DNA from 3 places in the Streptomyces sp. SAS_281 genome. Region 1 is predicted to be linked to each of the others. Evidence: riboswitches for the same ligand, from Rfam matches in the RefSeq annotation. Region 1 holds a riboswitch; each other region holds the start of a gene.
The links. A riboswitch is a leader RNA that binds a small molecule or an ion and turns the genes downstream of it on or off. The one in region 1 is predicted to bind cyclic di-AMP.

Region 1 (5,072 bases):
ACTTCGCCGCGCGCGAGCTGGAGCTGCTGCACCACCTGTGGCAGCGCCGCGAGATCGCGGGGCCGGCCCTCGCCTACGCGGCCCGGGCCACCCACCGTCGGCCGCCCGGCTACACGGCCGCCTGGCCGCCTGGCCGGCCGTACGCGGGCACCCCCACGCCGTACGCGTACGGCGGCCCGCCCCCGTACAACGGCAACCCGAACCCGTACAACAGTCCGTCCCCGTACCCGGCGCAGCCGTACGGCCAACAGCCCTACCGCCAACCGCCCTACACCTCACCGCCCTACACCGGCGGGCCACCGGCCTGACCCGTGTACGGGCCGGCGGCCTCCGCACGGGCGGAACGCGGGCTAGGCCGAGGCCGCCGTCAGCGTCGACAGCTCCTCGTCCGTCAGCTGGAGACCGGCGACCGCCAGCAGGGCGGGCAACTGGTCGACCGTGCGGGCGGAGGCGATCGGCGCGGCGACCGTCGGGCGGGAGGCGAGCCAGGCCAGGGCGACCGTGGCGATCTCGGCGTCCCGGTCCCGCGCCACCGTGTCGAGGGCGGCGAGCACCCGCCGGCCGCGCTCCGACTCCAGATGGCCGGCCGCGCTCCCGGCCCGGGCGCTGTCCACGGTCGTCCCCGGGCGGTACTTGCCGGTGAGGAAGCCGGCGGCCAGCGCGAAGTACGGGACGGCCGCGAGCCCCGCGTCGGCGGCGGTGTCCTGGAGCTCACCCTCGTAGGTGTCCCGCGAGACGAGGTTGTAGTGCGGCTGGAGCGCCACGTAGCGGGCCAGGCCCTCGCGTTCGGAGAACGCGAGCGAGGCGCGCAGCCGGGCGGGGCTGATGTTGGAGGCGGCGATCTCGCGGACCTTGCCCTCCTTCACCAGCTCGTCGAGGGCGGTGATGATCTCCTCGACCGGGACGGTCTCGTCATCGAAGTGTGTGTAGTACAGATCGATGTGGTCCGTGCCGAGCCGGCGCAGCGACTCCTCGGCGGCCGACTTGATCGTCGGCGCCGAGAGGCCCTTGTAGCCGGGGAGGGCGCCGACCTTGGTGGCCACCACGACGTCGGACCGGTTGCCGCGCGACGCGAGCCACTTGCCGATGACGGTCTCCGACTCGCCGCCCTCGTTGCCGGGAACCCAGTGCGAGTAGGCGTCGGCGGTGTCCACGAAGTTGCCGCCGGCCGCCGCGTACGCGTCGAGGACGGCGAAGGACCGCTCCTCGTCCGCGGTCCAGCCGAAGACGTTTCCACCGAGGCAGAGCGGGAAGACCTGGAGGCCGGACGGGCCGAGATTACGCAGTGAAGTCATAGGGGGAACAACGGTTTCCACCCGCTCCGCTATTCCGTGCCCCGTACATCCAGCAGGCTGCGCCCACGCGGACCGGCGGCCCTGACGTCGGGGGGTGTGCGTCAGGGCTGCCGGGGTTCGGACGGCCGCGTACGGGAAAGGGCCGGGTCCTTCGGGGGAAACGGACCTCAGACGGTCAGACCGCGGGCGCGCAGCCAGGCCATCGGGTCGATACCGGTGCCGTCCGGGGTGTGGACCTCCAGGTGGAGGTGCGGGCCGGTCACGTTTCCGGTCGCGCCGACGCGGCCGATGGTGTCACCGGTGGTGACCTTCTGGCCGACCGTGACGCCGATCGAGGACTGGTGGCAGAACCACAGCTCGGTACCGTCCTCCAGCTCCAGCACCGTGCGGTATCCGTAGGCGCCGGACCAGCCGGCCGACTTGATGGTGCCGGTGTGGATGGCCTTGATCGGGGTACCGGTCGGAGCCGCGAAGTCGAGGCCCGTGTGGTAGCCCGAGGACCACATCGATCCGGCCTCGCCGAACGTCGAGGTGATCGTGTACGAGGAGGTGGGGATGGCGTAGCTGGCGGCGAGCTTGGCCAGGCGCAGGGCCTCGGCCTTCTTCTTCGCGGCCTCCTCCGCCTTCTTCTTCTCGGCGGCGGCCTTGGCCTCGGCCTCGTCCTGCTGCTTCTTCGCCTCGGCGGCGGCCTTCTCGGCAGCCGCCTTCTCCTCGGCCGCCTTCGCCTCGGCGTCGGCGGCGCCCTGCTGCTGTTCGGCCTGCTGGAGGATGCGGGCGCGCAGCGCCTCGCCGGCGTCCGTGGTGCCCTGCTCGGCCTCGGCGGTGGTGATGCCGGCGGTGGTCAGCGGTGCGGCGGCGGTGGCGGTCGCGGGGGTTTCGGCCTCGCTCTCGCCGGAGAACAACGCACCTACGCCGGGAAGGGACTTGGCGTCGGGGAGATTGTCCGCGATGGAATCGGGAAGAGAGATGGAGACCGGCGGTTTGCTCTGCGCGGTGGCCATGCCGCCCGCGCCGACGGCCGCGATGACACCGACGCCGAGGACGGTGGAGCTACGGGCCAGACCATTGCGCTGCTTGGCGACACGGTGCTTGCCACGAACGGGACGGACGGACTCCTCGGTGGGGTTCCATTCCTCCCAGGCCCGCTCGGAGTCGGCGTCGTCGGCGCGGAAACCGCTGCCGAAAACGGCACCGGTGCCGAAGCCGTTGCCCCGATCGGTCACGTAGTCGCTTCCCTGTTCCGGCATGTACGCGGCGCCGGGAACGGACACGGAGTCGGCACCGTATTCGGGCACGAACCGGGAAGGTGATTCGGGGGCAGGCTTGTTGGACGCCACGCGGGCGCACTCCTTTCCTTCCTTCTCGCCTACCGGGTTAGCTGACGGGTTCGGAGCAGGAAGGTCTCCTACGGACCCCTCCGCCTCTTGTGAAGACGAAGATGCCCGATTCACCCCATGTAGGTGGTTCCCCGGTTCCCTTGCGGAATTCGGCGCACGCGCGCGGCGCCGCCCCTGACGACGGCTGGGACAACCGCGCTGCGTTATCGAACGTTAATAGACAGACGGGTCCGATTCCAAGCTGTTCCCACTGATCGTTCACGCGCACGGCCTGGACTTTACGGGACACAACCGGGTGGAACCGGGCGAGTTGATCGGCGTCCAACCACTACGCGTTTTCTGACGTTGCGTCAACTGTTATGCGGAGCGGCGCCCCTCAGTCACCCAGCGTGGCACCCCGCTTGACGATCTTCACCGTCCTGCGCCGGTCCGGCTGCCCCTTCGCCGGCCGGGCCACCGCGAGCAGCGCCATGTCGTCGGTCGACTCGCCCCCCGTATGCAGGCGTACGTCGTCGGTCAGCGCGGACAACAGCTCCTCAGGGCCGGGGAAGAGGCGCCCGCGCAGCCGCTCCGCAGGGTCGTAGAAGACACCGCCGGCGTCCCGCGCCTCCGACAGACCGTCCGTGTAGAACAGCAGCGTCCCGCCGGCCGGCAGCTCCCAGTCGTCCGAGCGGTCCGGCCTCACCCCCAGGTCCATGCCCAACGGAAGCGCGGGCTCCGAGGGCGTCAGCGACTCCACCGCCCCGTCCCCGTGCAGCAGCAGCGGGTCCGGATGGCCGCGGTTCACCATCCGCACGACCTGCGCACCCGGCGGGATCTCCGCGAGCACCGCGGTCACGAACCCCTCGAACGCGTCCAGATTGCTCCGCCGCACCGACTCACGCGCCAGCGCACGCTCCAACCGCTGCGCCACGCCCTCCAGCGACTTCTCCTGCTCCGCCGCCTCCCGGAACGCCCCGATCACCACCGCCACCGCGCCGACCGCCTCCAGCCCCTTCCCGCGCACGTCCCCCAGCACCAGCCGTACGCCGTACGGAGTGTCAGCGGCCGCGAAGAGGTCACCCCCGACGAACTCGTCCGCCTGCGCCGCCTCGTACCGCGCGGCCACCTGGAGTCCGCCGATCCGCTCGGGCGGCGCGGGCAGCACGGCCCGCATGGCCGTCTCGGCGATGATCCGGGCGGACGCCAACTGGTCGCTGCCGCGCCGCACGACCCGGTTGATCACGCACGCCTGCACGGCGACCGTGAGCACGGTGACCATCTCGATGAACGAGACCACCTGGACCAGGTCGCCGGTGTAGAGCCGGATTCCGGCGAGGGCGAGCACCGAGGCGATCCCGATCCGGATCGTGGTGCCCATACCGAAGAAGGGCGCGGCGATCAGCGGGGCGGCCGCGAACATCGGGACGGCCGTGTAGGAGGGCGGCGTGAAGAGGTCGAACACCAGCCCGATGACGATCATCGCCACCGGCAGCACCCGGACGAACCGGCGGCCCACCGTGCCGTCAGGCCCGCGCCACCGTCGTTCCCACTTCCCCACCTGCGGTCTCCTGCCCGGTGCAGCCACGGCCGCGGACGGTACCGCGCACCTTTCCCAGCCTCGCGCCCGCGCGGCCACCGGGCGAATCCTCGGCCGCCGATGGGGCGAAGCGGACGCGCCGGCAGGGAGTCCCATCGAAACGCATCAGGCCCGGCACGCTGCTTGCGTGCCGGGCCTGATCCTTCAGTAGCGGGGACAGGATTTGAACCTGCGACCTCTGGGTTATGAGCCCAGCGAGCTACCGAGCTGCTCCACCCCGCGTCGGTAAACCCAACTCTACGTCATGTCCGGGGCTCTCATGACCACCGCACGCGCCCCCGGCCCTCTCACCGCCCCTCCTCTCGGCCCGCACCAATGAGCAATGGGGTGAATGTGGTGATATGACTGTTTTCAGATTCAGCCAGTCCGACGCGGACCCGGGAGTGGACGATGGACGACTATCCCCTGCTCAACCTGTTCTGGACGATGCTCTGGTTCTTCCTCTGGATCATGTGGCTCTTCCTGCTCTTCCGGGTCATCATGGACATCTTCCGCAGCCACGACCTGAGCGGCTGGGGCAAGGCCGGCTGGCTGATCCTGGCGCTGGTGCTGCCCTACGTGGGCGTGCTGATCTACGTGATCGCCCGCGGCAAGTCCATGGGCAAGCGCGACGTCCAGGAGGCGAAGGAGCGTGACGCCGCCTTCAAGGCGTACATCAGAGACGCGGCGGGTACGGAGGGCGGCAGCCACCAGGGCGGCCACGTCGAGGACCTGTCGAAGCTCGCCGACCTCAAGGACAAGGGCGCCATTACCGAGGAGGAGTACCAGCGGGCGAAGTCGAAGCTCCTGGTCTGACACACCCTCGGTGCCGGCCGGCTCCGGCCCGGACGACGGCCCGCAGCACCGCCCGCCCCCGGACAT
Region 2 (5,072 bases), on a different contig from region 1:
GCGGCGGCCGCGAACTCCGCCTCGCTGGCGGGCTCGGCCACGACCAGGTCCGCGACCGGCTTCGGCTGCACCAGGCCGCCGGGGGCGCAGGCGAGGATCGGGGCGCGGTTCTCGACGGTGAACCCGGCGGCGAGCAGCGCCGGTTCGACGGCGGGTGCCCAGCCGGGCAGGAACTCCAGGCGGGGCATCCGGTCCCGCTCGCGGAACGCCGCTATGAGCGCGTCGAGTTCACCGGGCGTCGGTTCGGCGCCCTGGTCCGGGATCGCGTAGTTGGCGTACTTCAGCGACCAGTTCGGGTTGTAGCGGATCACGAACGGCCCGACGCGGACATGGTCCGGGGAGCGCAGCGTGAGCGTGCGGGCATGGGTCTGGACGTCGGCGTCCATCGGCATGTTCGGGTGTCCTTCGGGGCGTCGGGGACAAGAGGCCGGAGCCTATGCCACCCGGGTGGCCCCCGCGAAGGGCATTTCGTCAATGGGCGCGACCCGGACCGGGGCCCCGGGGCGGGGCGCGTGGATCATCCGGCCGTTCCCGATGTACAGGCCGACATGGCTGACGCCCGAGTAGAAGAACACCAGGTCCCCGGGGGCCAGCTGGGAGCGCGGGATGCGCTGCCCGGCGTTGATCTGGGTGTACGTGGTCCGGGGCAGCGAGACCCCGGCGGCGCGCCAGGCGGCCTGGGTGAGCCCGGAGCAGTCGAAGGAGTGGGGCCCGGTCGCGCCCCACACGTACGGCTTGCCCAGCGCGCTGTACGCGAAGGCGACCGCCTGGGCGGCACGGGCGTTGGGCGCGGCGACGGCACCGCGCGGTGCGCTCCGGTCCGCGTGACCGGTGCCGCGCCCGGTCTCGGAGGCGTCGTAGGCGGTGCGCTCGGCCGGGGTGAGGCGGGCGAGCAGACGGCGGGCCTCGGCCAGCTTGGCGCGGACGGTCGCCCGGTGCTCCTTCAGGGCGGCCTGCCGGGCGGCCAGCTCGGTGAGCTTCCCGGCCGCCTCGGCGCGTACCTGGGCGATCTCCGCGACCTGGCGGCGCACCGAGCGCACCTCGGCGGCCCGGCGCTCGCCGGCCTGCTCCGCGTAGGTGGCGCGGCGCAGGTACTGGTCGGGGTCGGAGGAGAGCGCCAGCTGCACGGAGGGGTCGATCCCGGCGGAGCGGTACTGCGCGGCGGCGTACGCGCCGAGCACGTCGCGGGCGCTGTTGAGGCGGGCGGTCCTGCGGGCGGCCTCGTCGCGCAGGGCGTCGACCGACTTGGCGGCGGCGGTCGCCTCGGACTTCGCGCCGTTGTACTTCTCGGTGGCGACCTCCGCCTCCCGGTACAGCCGGTCCACCTGGGCCTTGACCTGCCGTGCGGTGGGCGCGGGGTCCGCGTGCGCGGCTCCCGGCAGCACGGCGGCCGTCGCGGCTCCGGCGACGGCGAGGGTCGCCGCGGCGGTTCGGGCCGCGGAGGCGGTGGTGAGGCGCTGCCTGGGTTTGCGATGCGCTGCCACGGGGGCGGGCGTCCTTCCGTGCGACGGCCCGGCGGGGTGTACCGGCGGGGTTCCTCCGGTGGCCGGCGAGGAGGGTCCTGGTCCGCGGCCACCGGGAAGGGACGCTAATCCGAGGTCACGGGAAGGTGTCGTTATGACTGCTATTGCCCGCTCTTGGCGTGGCATTGTCGCCGGATGGCCGTCTTTGAAACATGAATGACCGGAAAAAGGGTCACAGAATCAGGCAAAAAGTGCATTCATCATTCAAGCGGCCCGTAGGCCCCACCCTGCCCGGAGCGATCCGGCGGGAGGGCTCTAGGGTGCGGAACCATGCGCGTACTCATCGATTTCGTCGTCGCCCTGCACATCATCGGCATCGCCGCCCTGCTCGGCGGCTTCCTCGGTCAGATGAAGGCGATGAAGGCCGGCACCGCCCGCTTCGTCCCCGGCATGCTGCACGGCGCGCTGACCATGCTCGTCACCGGCATCGCCCTGGTCGGCCTGGACCAGGCCGACGACCACCCCGTGAACAACGTCAAGATCGGGATCAAGCTGCTGTTCCTGGTCGTGATCCTGGGGCTCGTCTACGTCAAGCGGGACGAGGAGAAGGTCGAGAAGGGGTTCTTCGCGGCGGTCGGCGCGCTGACCCTGGCGAACATCTTCATCGCCACGCTCTGGACCTGAGCGGCGGCGGTACGCGGGAGGGCCGGCCCGCGCGCGGGCCGCCCCTCCTCCCCGGTCAGGCGGGGCGGACACTCCCGTAGATCGGCATGTAGTAGATCGACTCCTCGCGCACGTTCGCCCCGGGCTTCGGCGCGTGGATCATCATCCCGTCGCCCTTGTAGATCCCGACGTGGCTGATGTCGTCGTAGAAGAACACCAGGTCACCGGGTTGCAGGTCGGCCGTGGCGACTCGCGTGCCGACGTTCACCTGGTCCCAGGTGGTGCGCGGGATGTCGACGCCCGCCGCCTTCCAGGCCGCCTGCGTCAGCCCCGAGCAGTCGTACGAGGCGGGGCCGGTCGCCCCCCAGACGTACGGCTTGCCGATCTGGGCGCGGGCGAACGCGAGGACCTTCTCCGCCTTCGTGGACGCGCTGGTGCCGGAGCCGGTGCCGGTGCCGGAGCCGGTGCCGGCGGTGGAACCCGAGCCCGTCTCCGTACCGCTCCCGCCCGACTCCTCGGCCTTCCGCTCGGCCTCCTTCCTGGCGGCGGCCTGCTTCTTCGCCAGCTCCGCCGCCTTCCGCTTCGCCTCCGCCTCTTTCTTGCGTTCCAGCTCCGCCAGGCGCGCCTTCTCCTCGGCGGTCAGCTTCGACAGCAGCGTCCGGGCCTCGGTCAGCTTCGTCTGGACGTTCTGCTTGCTGGTGCGCAGCGCGGCCTGCGACTCGGTCAGCGTCTCCAGGCTCTCCACGGCCGTGGCGCGCTGCTCGGACGCCTTCGTCTGCTGCGTACGGAACTCCGTGACCGCCTGCTGCTGGCGCTCGGCCATGCGGTCCATGAGGTGGGTCTGGTCGAAGAACGACTGCGGGTCGTCGGCCAGGAAGAAGGTGGCGGTCGGCGCGAGGCCGCCGTTGCGGTACTGGGCGGCGGCGTAGTTGCCCAGCGTCCTGCGGGCGGCGTTCAGCTTCTCGGTGCGCTTGGCCACGTCGTCGAGCAGCGTGTCGACCTTGGACTTCTGCTTGTCCGTGGCCTCCTTGGCCTGGTTGTACTTCTGGGTCGCGTTGCCGGCCTGCCGGTAGAGGTCGTCCACCTTCTGCTGGACTTCCTCGATGCTCGGCTTCGGCGTGGGCGCGGCCATCGCGCTCTGCGAGGACAGCAGGGTCACCGAGGCCAGCGCGGCCGAGGTCAGCCCGACGGCGGGGACGGTGGAGCGCACCCGGGTGCGCGGTTTGCGATGCGACGCCAAGGCCGGCATCTCCTTCCGTGGACCGCCTACCGGGTTAGCTGTCGGGTTCGGGCGGAACGGAAGGCTGCCCTACGGTCCGGTGGGGAAGGACCGATTCACCCCGGTACTGCGTGTGGGTCCCCGGTTCCGGGCGGGCCCGGATTCGGCGTGGCGGCCCGCTCGGCGTGGGTCGCCTCTGGGGGTACGGGCCGTCCGAACGTGCACGCTAGCCAACGCATGGGGCCGCTGTGAAGGTTGGTGTTCGATATGCCCGATACATTTCCGTGACCTTTTCGGAGCGGGGCCGGGTGTCAGTCGGGCGCCTTAGACTCGGACAGCGATGAGCAGCCTCTTTGACGACAGTTTCCTGGCCGGCCTCCAGCAGGAGGAGGACGCGCCCCCGCCGCCCCCCGAGGACTCCGCACCCGAAGCGGTGCCGGAGGACCTGTTCGCGGGCGTGTTCGACGGGCCCCCGCCGCCCCGTGACGCGTACTACCGCGACGGCGCGCACCGCCCCGTCATCGACCCGGAGGCGCTGCTCGACGGGCTGAACACCGAGCAGCGCGCCGCCGTCGTGCACGCCGGGTCGCCCCTGCTCATCGTCGCCGGCGCCGGGTCCGGCAAGACCAGGGTGCTCACCCACCGCATCGCCCACCTGCTGGCCGAGCGGGGCGTCCACCCCGGCCAGATCCTGGCGATCACCTTCACCAACAAGGCCGCGGGCGAGATGAAGGAGCGCGTCGAGCAGCTGGTCGGGCCCCGGGCCAACGCGATGTGGGTCATGACCTTCCACAGCGCCTGCGTCCGCATCCTGCGCCGCGAGTCGAAGAAGCTCGGCTTCACCTCCTCGTTCTCGATCTACGACGCGGCCGACTCCAAGCGGCTCATGGCCCTGGTCTGCCGCGACCTGGAGCTGGACCCGAAGCGCTACCCGCCGAAGTCCTTCACCGCCAAGGTCTCCAACCTCAAGAACGAGCTCATCGACGAGGAGACCTTCGCGGGCCAGGCGTCCGACGGCTTCGAGAAGACGCTCGCCCAGGCGTACGCGATGTACCAGGCCCGGCTGCGCGAGGCCAACGCGCTGGACTTCGACGACATCATCATGACGACGGTCCACCTGCTCCAGGCGTTCCCCGACGTCGCCGAGCACTACCGCCGCCGCTTCCGGCACGTCCTCGTGGACGAGTACCAGGACACCAACCACGCCCAGTACACGCTGGTACGCGAGCTGGTCGGCCCGGCCGGCCCCGAGAACGCCCCCGCCGAGCTGTGCGTCGTGGGTGACGCGGACCAGTCGATCTACGCCTTCCGGGGCGCGACCATCCGCAACATCCTCCAGTTCGAGGAGGACTACCCGGACGCGACGACGATCCTTCTCGAGCAGAACTACCGCTCCACCCAGACGATCCTGTCCGCCGCCAACGCGGTCATCGAGCGCAACGAGAGCCGCCGCCCCAAGAACCTCTGGACCAAGGCCGGCAGCGGCGCCCGCATCACGGGCTACGTCGCGGACACCGAGCACGACGAGGCGCAGTTCGTCGCCGAGGAGATCGACCGCCTCACCGACGCGGGCGACGCGAAGGCCGGCGAAGTCGCCGTCTTCTACCGGACGAACGCGCAGTCCCGTGTCTTCGAGGAGATCTTCATCCGCGTCGGCCTGCCCTACAAGGTCGTCGGCGGCGTCCGCTTCTACGAGCGCAAGGAGGTCCGGGACGTCCTGGCCTACC
Region 3 (5,072 bases), on a different contig from region 1:
TCGGCGGTCGGTTCGAGGTCCAGGGTGAGGTGGACGGAGCCGTCCTCGAAGCTGCGCTGCTGGGTGTAGCCGGCGTCCCGGAACACCTTGATCATCTTGGTGTTCGCGGGCAGCACTTCCGCGGCGAAGCGCCGGATACCCCGCTCGCGGGCGACGGCCGCGATGTGTTCGAGCAGGGTCGAGGCCACGCCCCGGCCCTGGTGGGCGTCCTGGACGAGGAAGGCGACCTCGGCCTCATCGGCGGGGGCCGAGGCGGGGCGGCCGGTCGCGTCGATCCGGTCGTAACGGACGGTGGCGATGAACTCGCCGCCCACCGTGACGGCCAGGCCCACCCTGTCGACGTAGTCGTGATGGGTGAAGCGGTGGACGTCCTTGGCGGAGAGCCGGGGGTAGGGCGCGAAGAAGCGGTAGTACTTCGACTCGTCGGAAACCTGCTCGTAGAAGCTGACCAGCCGCTCGGCGTCGTCCGTGGTGATCGGCCTGATCCGCGCGGTGCCGCCGTCGCGGAGCACCACGTCCGCCTCCCAGTGATCGGGGTAGGCGTGATGCGGACTCTGCTCCGGAGAGGGCTGCATGGGGAAAGCCTACGGCTGTCGCACGGGTCGCGGGGGTGCCGGGGCCGGGGCAGTCTGAGGTCTCCGGACGACGGTGGAAGCGGCGCCCGGGGGCCCGCGGGTCTGCCCGGAGCATCGCGCACCACATGAGACACTGGTCTAGACAACCGTTGATTCTTGAAGGGCAGAACCATGGCTGAGCGCCGCGTAAACGTCGGTTGGGCCGAGGGCCTGCACGCCCGCCCCGCTTCCATCTTCGTCCGTGCCGCCACGGCCTCCGGCGTTCCCGTCACCATCGCCAAGGCGGACGGCAACCCGGTGAACGCGGCCTCCATGCTCGCGGTGCTCGGTCTCGGCGCCCAGGGCGGCGAGGAGATCGTGCTCGCGTCCGACGCGGACAACGCCGAGGCCGCGCTGGACCGCCTGGCGAAGCTGGTCGCCGAGGGCCTCGAGGAGCTTCCGGAGACCGTCTGAGCCCGAGCGGCCGACACTGTCGGAATTCTTACGGGAAAGCCGCGGCCCCCCGCATGGGGCGCCGCGGCTTTTACGTGCGCGGGGCGAAGTCATGGCAGCCCGGAAAGAAGAAAGCGGGCGGCCACGCCTCCCGGCTTTTGCACGCGTTTCTACGCGCGCCTTTCTTTGTTTGTACGCGCCCTTTGTTAATTCCGGCCGCTCGCGGTGTGTACGGCAGGTTGCGAAGCCCTCACACGGCCGGCCCGGGGCACGGTCGCGGGGCCGGCGACGCGGCGGAGCCGATGCGCGGCGCCATGGCGTTCGGCGAGCTGCGCGGCCAGCGCCCGCGCCCGCTCGGCGTCCCGGCGCGCCACGGCGTCCACGAGGGCCCCGTGTTCGGCCCAGGCTTCGGCCGGGCGGGCCGGCTGGTCGACCGCGTACATCCAGGCGATCTTGTGGCGGAGCTGGGTGAGCAGGGCGATGAGGCCAGGGCTGCCGGATGCCTGGGCCAGCGTCTCGTGGAACCAGGCGGCCAGGGAGCGCAGGTCCTCACCCTCGCCCCGGCGGGCCCGCTCCTGACCGAGTCTGACCAGGCCGCGCAATACCTTGAGGTGGGCCTCCGTCCGGCGCTGGGCCGCGCGGGCGGCGCTCAGCGGTTCCAGCAGCATGCGGACTTCCAGCAGGTCGGCGGCCTCCTGTTCCGAGGGCTCGGCGACGCAGGCTCCGGCGTGTCTGCGGGTGACGACGAAACCCTCCGACTCCAGGGTGCGCAGCGCTTCCCGTACCGGGACGCGGGAGACCCCGTAACGCCGTGCGAGCACCTCCTCGGTGAGCCGGCTGCCTCGTTCGAAGACACCGGAGACGATGTCGTCACGGATTGCCGTGCATACCGAATGCGCCGGAACACGCATGTCCGAACCTCCGCCTCAATCCCCGCGAACAGCGGCCGATCGACACCTCTGGCGCGACTCTATTGCAATGCGCTCGCATTTCCGATGCCGGGCGGGAATTCATGAATATCTTTTGGCCGCGGCGGAGCGGCGGGAGGCGCACGGGGAGGTGCGGACACGGCGAAGGCCCCGGCGGGATGCCGGGGCCTTCGGTGTGGAGCCCGAGTCCGTCAGACGCTGACGCCGTGGGCGCGCAGATAGGCGACCGGGTCCATGTCGGAACCGTAGGAGGGCGTGGTCCGGGCCTCGAAGTGGAGGTGCGGGCCGGTGGAGTTGCCGGTCGAGCCGGAGAGCCCGATCTGCCGGCCGGCCGCGACGCTCTGGCCGACGGAGACGCCGATCGAGGAGAGGTGGCCGTACTGGGTGTACGTGCCGTCCGTCATCCGCAGCACGATGTTGTTTCCGTACGCCCCGCCCCAGCCGGCCTCCACGACCGTGCCGGCGCCGACGGCGACGACCGGGCTGCCGGACGCGGCGTGGAAGTCGATGCCGGAGTGGCTGCCGGACGACCAGAGCGAGCCGCTGGACTTGTAGCCGGTGGTCACGTACGAGCCGGCTACGGGCAGCCGGTAGGACGAGCCCAGCGCGGTGCGGGCGGAGGAGCGGCCGGCGCGGGCGGACGCCTCGCGGGCGGCCTTGGCCTTCGCCTTGGCCGCTGCCTTGGCCTTGGCAGCCTTCTCGGCGGCCTTCTTCTCGGCCGCCGCCTTCGCCTTGGCCGCCGCCTTCTTCTCGGCGGCCTCGGCCTGGTGCTGCTGTGCCTCGGCCTGGGCGTCGATCCGGTCGGCGAGGGTGTTCTCGATGGCGAGGAGCTGGGAGAGGCCGGTCTCGGTGGCGGCGGGGGCCGTACCGGCGTCGGCGGCGAGGGCCGGGGAGGCCAGGGAGCCGATGACACCGCCGGCGGCCAGCGTCGCGACGCCGACGGCCTTGGCGCCGGCACGCGTCAGGCGGCTCGGGGCACGGTGCTTCCCGGTGGCACGGGTGAACGCCATGGGGTGGCTGGTCCTTTCCTTCCTTCTCGCCTACCGGGTTAGCTGACGGGTTCGGAGCAGGAAGGTCTCCTACGGACGCCTCGCCCCTGACGGAGCGCGGGCATCCGATTCACCCCAGGGACTGCGTGGGTCCCCGGCTCCCCAGGCTCGCGCCTGACGGGGACTCGGCGATGGCTGCCCGGTACGTCACGGATGGGCGTACGAGTGGCGGACAGCGGACCCGACGCTAAGCGGACGGACTTCCCACCACCAAACGGACAAGGGGTTTTGTAGCGCATCCCACAGGGCGAGCCGGCCCCGTGGCGAGCGAAGGCGCACAGGGGCCGGAAGGTGCCCGGACGCGCAGAGGGCTCCGGCGCGTCCCCGCGCCGAAGCCCTCCTTCCCCGCCCAGCGGGCTGACCGACAGATCAGCCGGTGACGACCGACACCTCTCCGATGCCGAGCGCCCTGACCGGTTCCTCGATGCGCGAGGCGTCGCCGACCAGAACCGTGACCAGCCGGTCCACCGGGAAGGCGCTGACCACGGCCGCGGTCGCCTCCACCGTGCCGGTCTCGGCGAGACGGGCGTACAGCGTCGCCTGGTAGTCGTCCGGGAGGTGCTGCTCCACCTGGTCGGCGAGGGTGCCCGCGACGGAGGCCGCCGTCTCGAACTTCAGGGGCGCGACGCCCACGAGATTCTGCACGGCCGTCTCGCGCTCGGCGTCCGTCAGCCCCTCGGCGGCCAGCGTCCGCAGCACCTTCCAGAGGTCGTCCAGCGCCGGGCCGGTGGACTCGGTGTCCACGGAACCGCTGATGGCGAGCATCGCGGCGCCCGTCGCCCCCGAGGCGGAGTCGGCTGCGCCGGAGCGGAGCACCTGGGCGAAGGCCCGCACGCCGTAGGTGTACCCCTTCTCCTCGCGCAGCACCCGGTCGAGCCGGGAGGTCAGCGTGCCGCCCAGGCAGTAGGTACCGAGAACCTGGGCGGGCCACACGCTGTCGTGGCGGTCGGCGCCGATGCGCCCGATCAGCAACTGCGTCTGCACCGCGCCGGGACGGTCCACGATGATCACCCGGCCGGTGTCGTCGGCCGTGATCGGCGGGACGGGGCGGGGCTCGGAGGCGTCCCCGGACCAGTCGCCGATGGTCTCGGCGAGCAGCGCGTCCAGGTCGATGCCCGTGAGGTCGCCGACGACCACGGCGGTGGCGGTGGACGGACGGATGTGCGCGTCGTAGAAGGCGCGCACCGCGGCGGCGTCGATCCGCTCGATGGTCTTCTCGGTGCCCAGGCGCGGACGCGACATGCGGGCCGTGGCCGGGAAAAGCTCCTTGGAGAGCTGCTTGGCCGCGCGGCGGGCCGGGTTGGCGTGCTCGTGCGGGATCTCGTCCAGCCGGTTGCGCACCAGGCGCTCGATCTCGCTGTCGGCGAAGGCCGGCGCCCGCAGCGCCTCGGCGACGAGGCCGAGCGCCTTGGCCAGTCGGGAGGCCGGGACCTCCAGGGAGACCCGGACGCCGGGGTGGTCGGCATGGGCGTCGAGGGTGGCGCCGCACCGCTCCAGCTCGGCGGCGAACTCCTCGGCGCTCTGCTTGTCGGTGCCCTCGGACAGGGCGCGCGACATGATCGTGGCCACGCCGTCCAGACCCTCGGGCTCGGCGTCCAGGGGGGCGGCGAGGAAGATTTCCACGGCGACCACCTGCTGGCCGGGGCGGTGGCAGCGCAGGACGGTGAGGCCGTTGGGCAGGGAGCCCCGCTCGGGCGCGGGGAAGGCCCAGGGGCGGGCCACGCCGGGGGCGGGCTGCGGGTGGAACTCCATCGAAACTTCAGTCGCGGCAGCGTCGGTCACTGGTCCGCCCCTTCGTGCGCGTCGGTGTCGGTGGCGGCGTCGGCCTCTTCGGCGGCCTCGGCGGGCTCGACCGGTTCGTAGACCAGGACCGCCCGGTTGTCGGGCCGCAGCTGCGCCTGAGCGGCGGCCTTGACCTCCTCGGCGGTGACATCGAGGACCCGGTTCACGGCGGACAGCGCGAGCTGCGGGTCGCCGAACAGCACGGCGTAGCGGCACAGTTCGTCGGCGCGTCCCGCGACCGTGCCGAGGCGGTCCAGCCACTCGCGCTCCAACTGGGCCTGGGCGCGCTCCATCTCCTCCGCCGT

Region 2: linked by a shared signal. The riboswitch ahead of ACN6LM_RS13175 (NlpC/P60 family protein) and the one ahead of ACN6LM_RS15895 (M23 family metallopeptidase) in region 1 are both predicted to bind cyclic di-AMP.
Region 3: linked by a shared signal. The riboswitch ahead of ACN6LM_RS00230 (M23 family metallopeptidase) and the one ahead of ACN6LM_RS15895 (M23 family metallopeptidase) in region 1 are both predicted to bind cyclic di-AMP.

The regions. Positions count from the first base shown of each region.
Region 1 is NZ_JBMNDO010000035.1:21,442-26,513, forward strand. Features, by position in the region: gene ACN6LM_RS15885 (PrsW family glutamic-type intramembrane protease) at 1-308, shown strand, start outside; gene ACN6LM_RS15890 (aldo/keto reductase) at 351-1,295, opposite strand; gene ACN6LM_RS15895 (M23 family metallopeptidase) at 1,463-2,632, opposite strand; cyclic di-AMP (ydaO/yuaA leader) riboswitch at 2,644-2,797, opposite strand; gene ACN6LM_RS15900 (PP2C family protein-serine/threonine phosphatase) at 3,009-4,172, opposite strand; tRNA gene ACN6LM_RS15905 (tRNA-Met) at 4,360-4,433, opposite strand; gene ACN6LM_RS15910 (SHOCT domain-containing protein) at 4,602-5,006, shown strand.
Region 2 is NZ_JBMNDO010000028.1:1,137-6,208, reverse strand. Features, by position in the region: gene ACN6LM_RS13190 (GNAT family N-acetyltransferase) at 1-392, opposite strand, end outside; gene ACN6LM_RS13185 (NlpC/P60 family protein) at 435-1,484, opposite strand; gene ACN6LM_RS13180 (hypothetical protein) at 1,794-2,147, shown strand; gene ACN6LM_RS13175 (NlpC/P60 family protein) at 2,203-3,375, opposite strand; cyclic di-AMP (ydaO/yuaA leader) riboswitch at 3,374-3,524, opposite strand; gene pcrA (DNA helicase PcrA) at 3,686-5,072, shown strand, end outside.
Region 3 is NZ_JBMNDO010000001.1:55,530-60,601, reverse strand. Features, by position in the region: gene ACN6LM_RS00245 (bifunctional acetate--CoA ligase family protein/GNAT family N-acetyltransferase) at 1-575, opposite strand, end outside; gene ACN6LM_RS00240 (HPr family phosphocarrier protein) at 747-1,028, shown strand; gene ACN6LM_RS00235 (GntR family transcriptional regulator) at 1,214-1,918, opposite strand; gene ACN6LM_RS00230 (M23 family metallopeptidase) at 2,128-2,946, opposite strand; cyclic di-AMP (ydaO/yuaA leader) riboswitch at 2,960-3,126, opposite strand; gene ACN6LM_RS00225 (M16 family metallopeptidase) at 3,355-4,737, opposite strand; gene ACN6LM_RS00220 (M16 family metallopeptidase) at 4,764-5,072, opposite strand, start outside.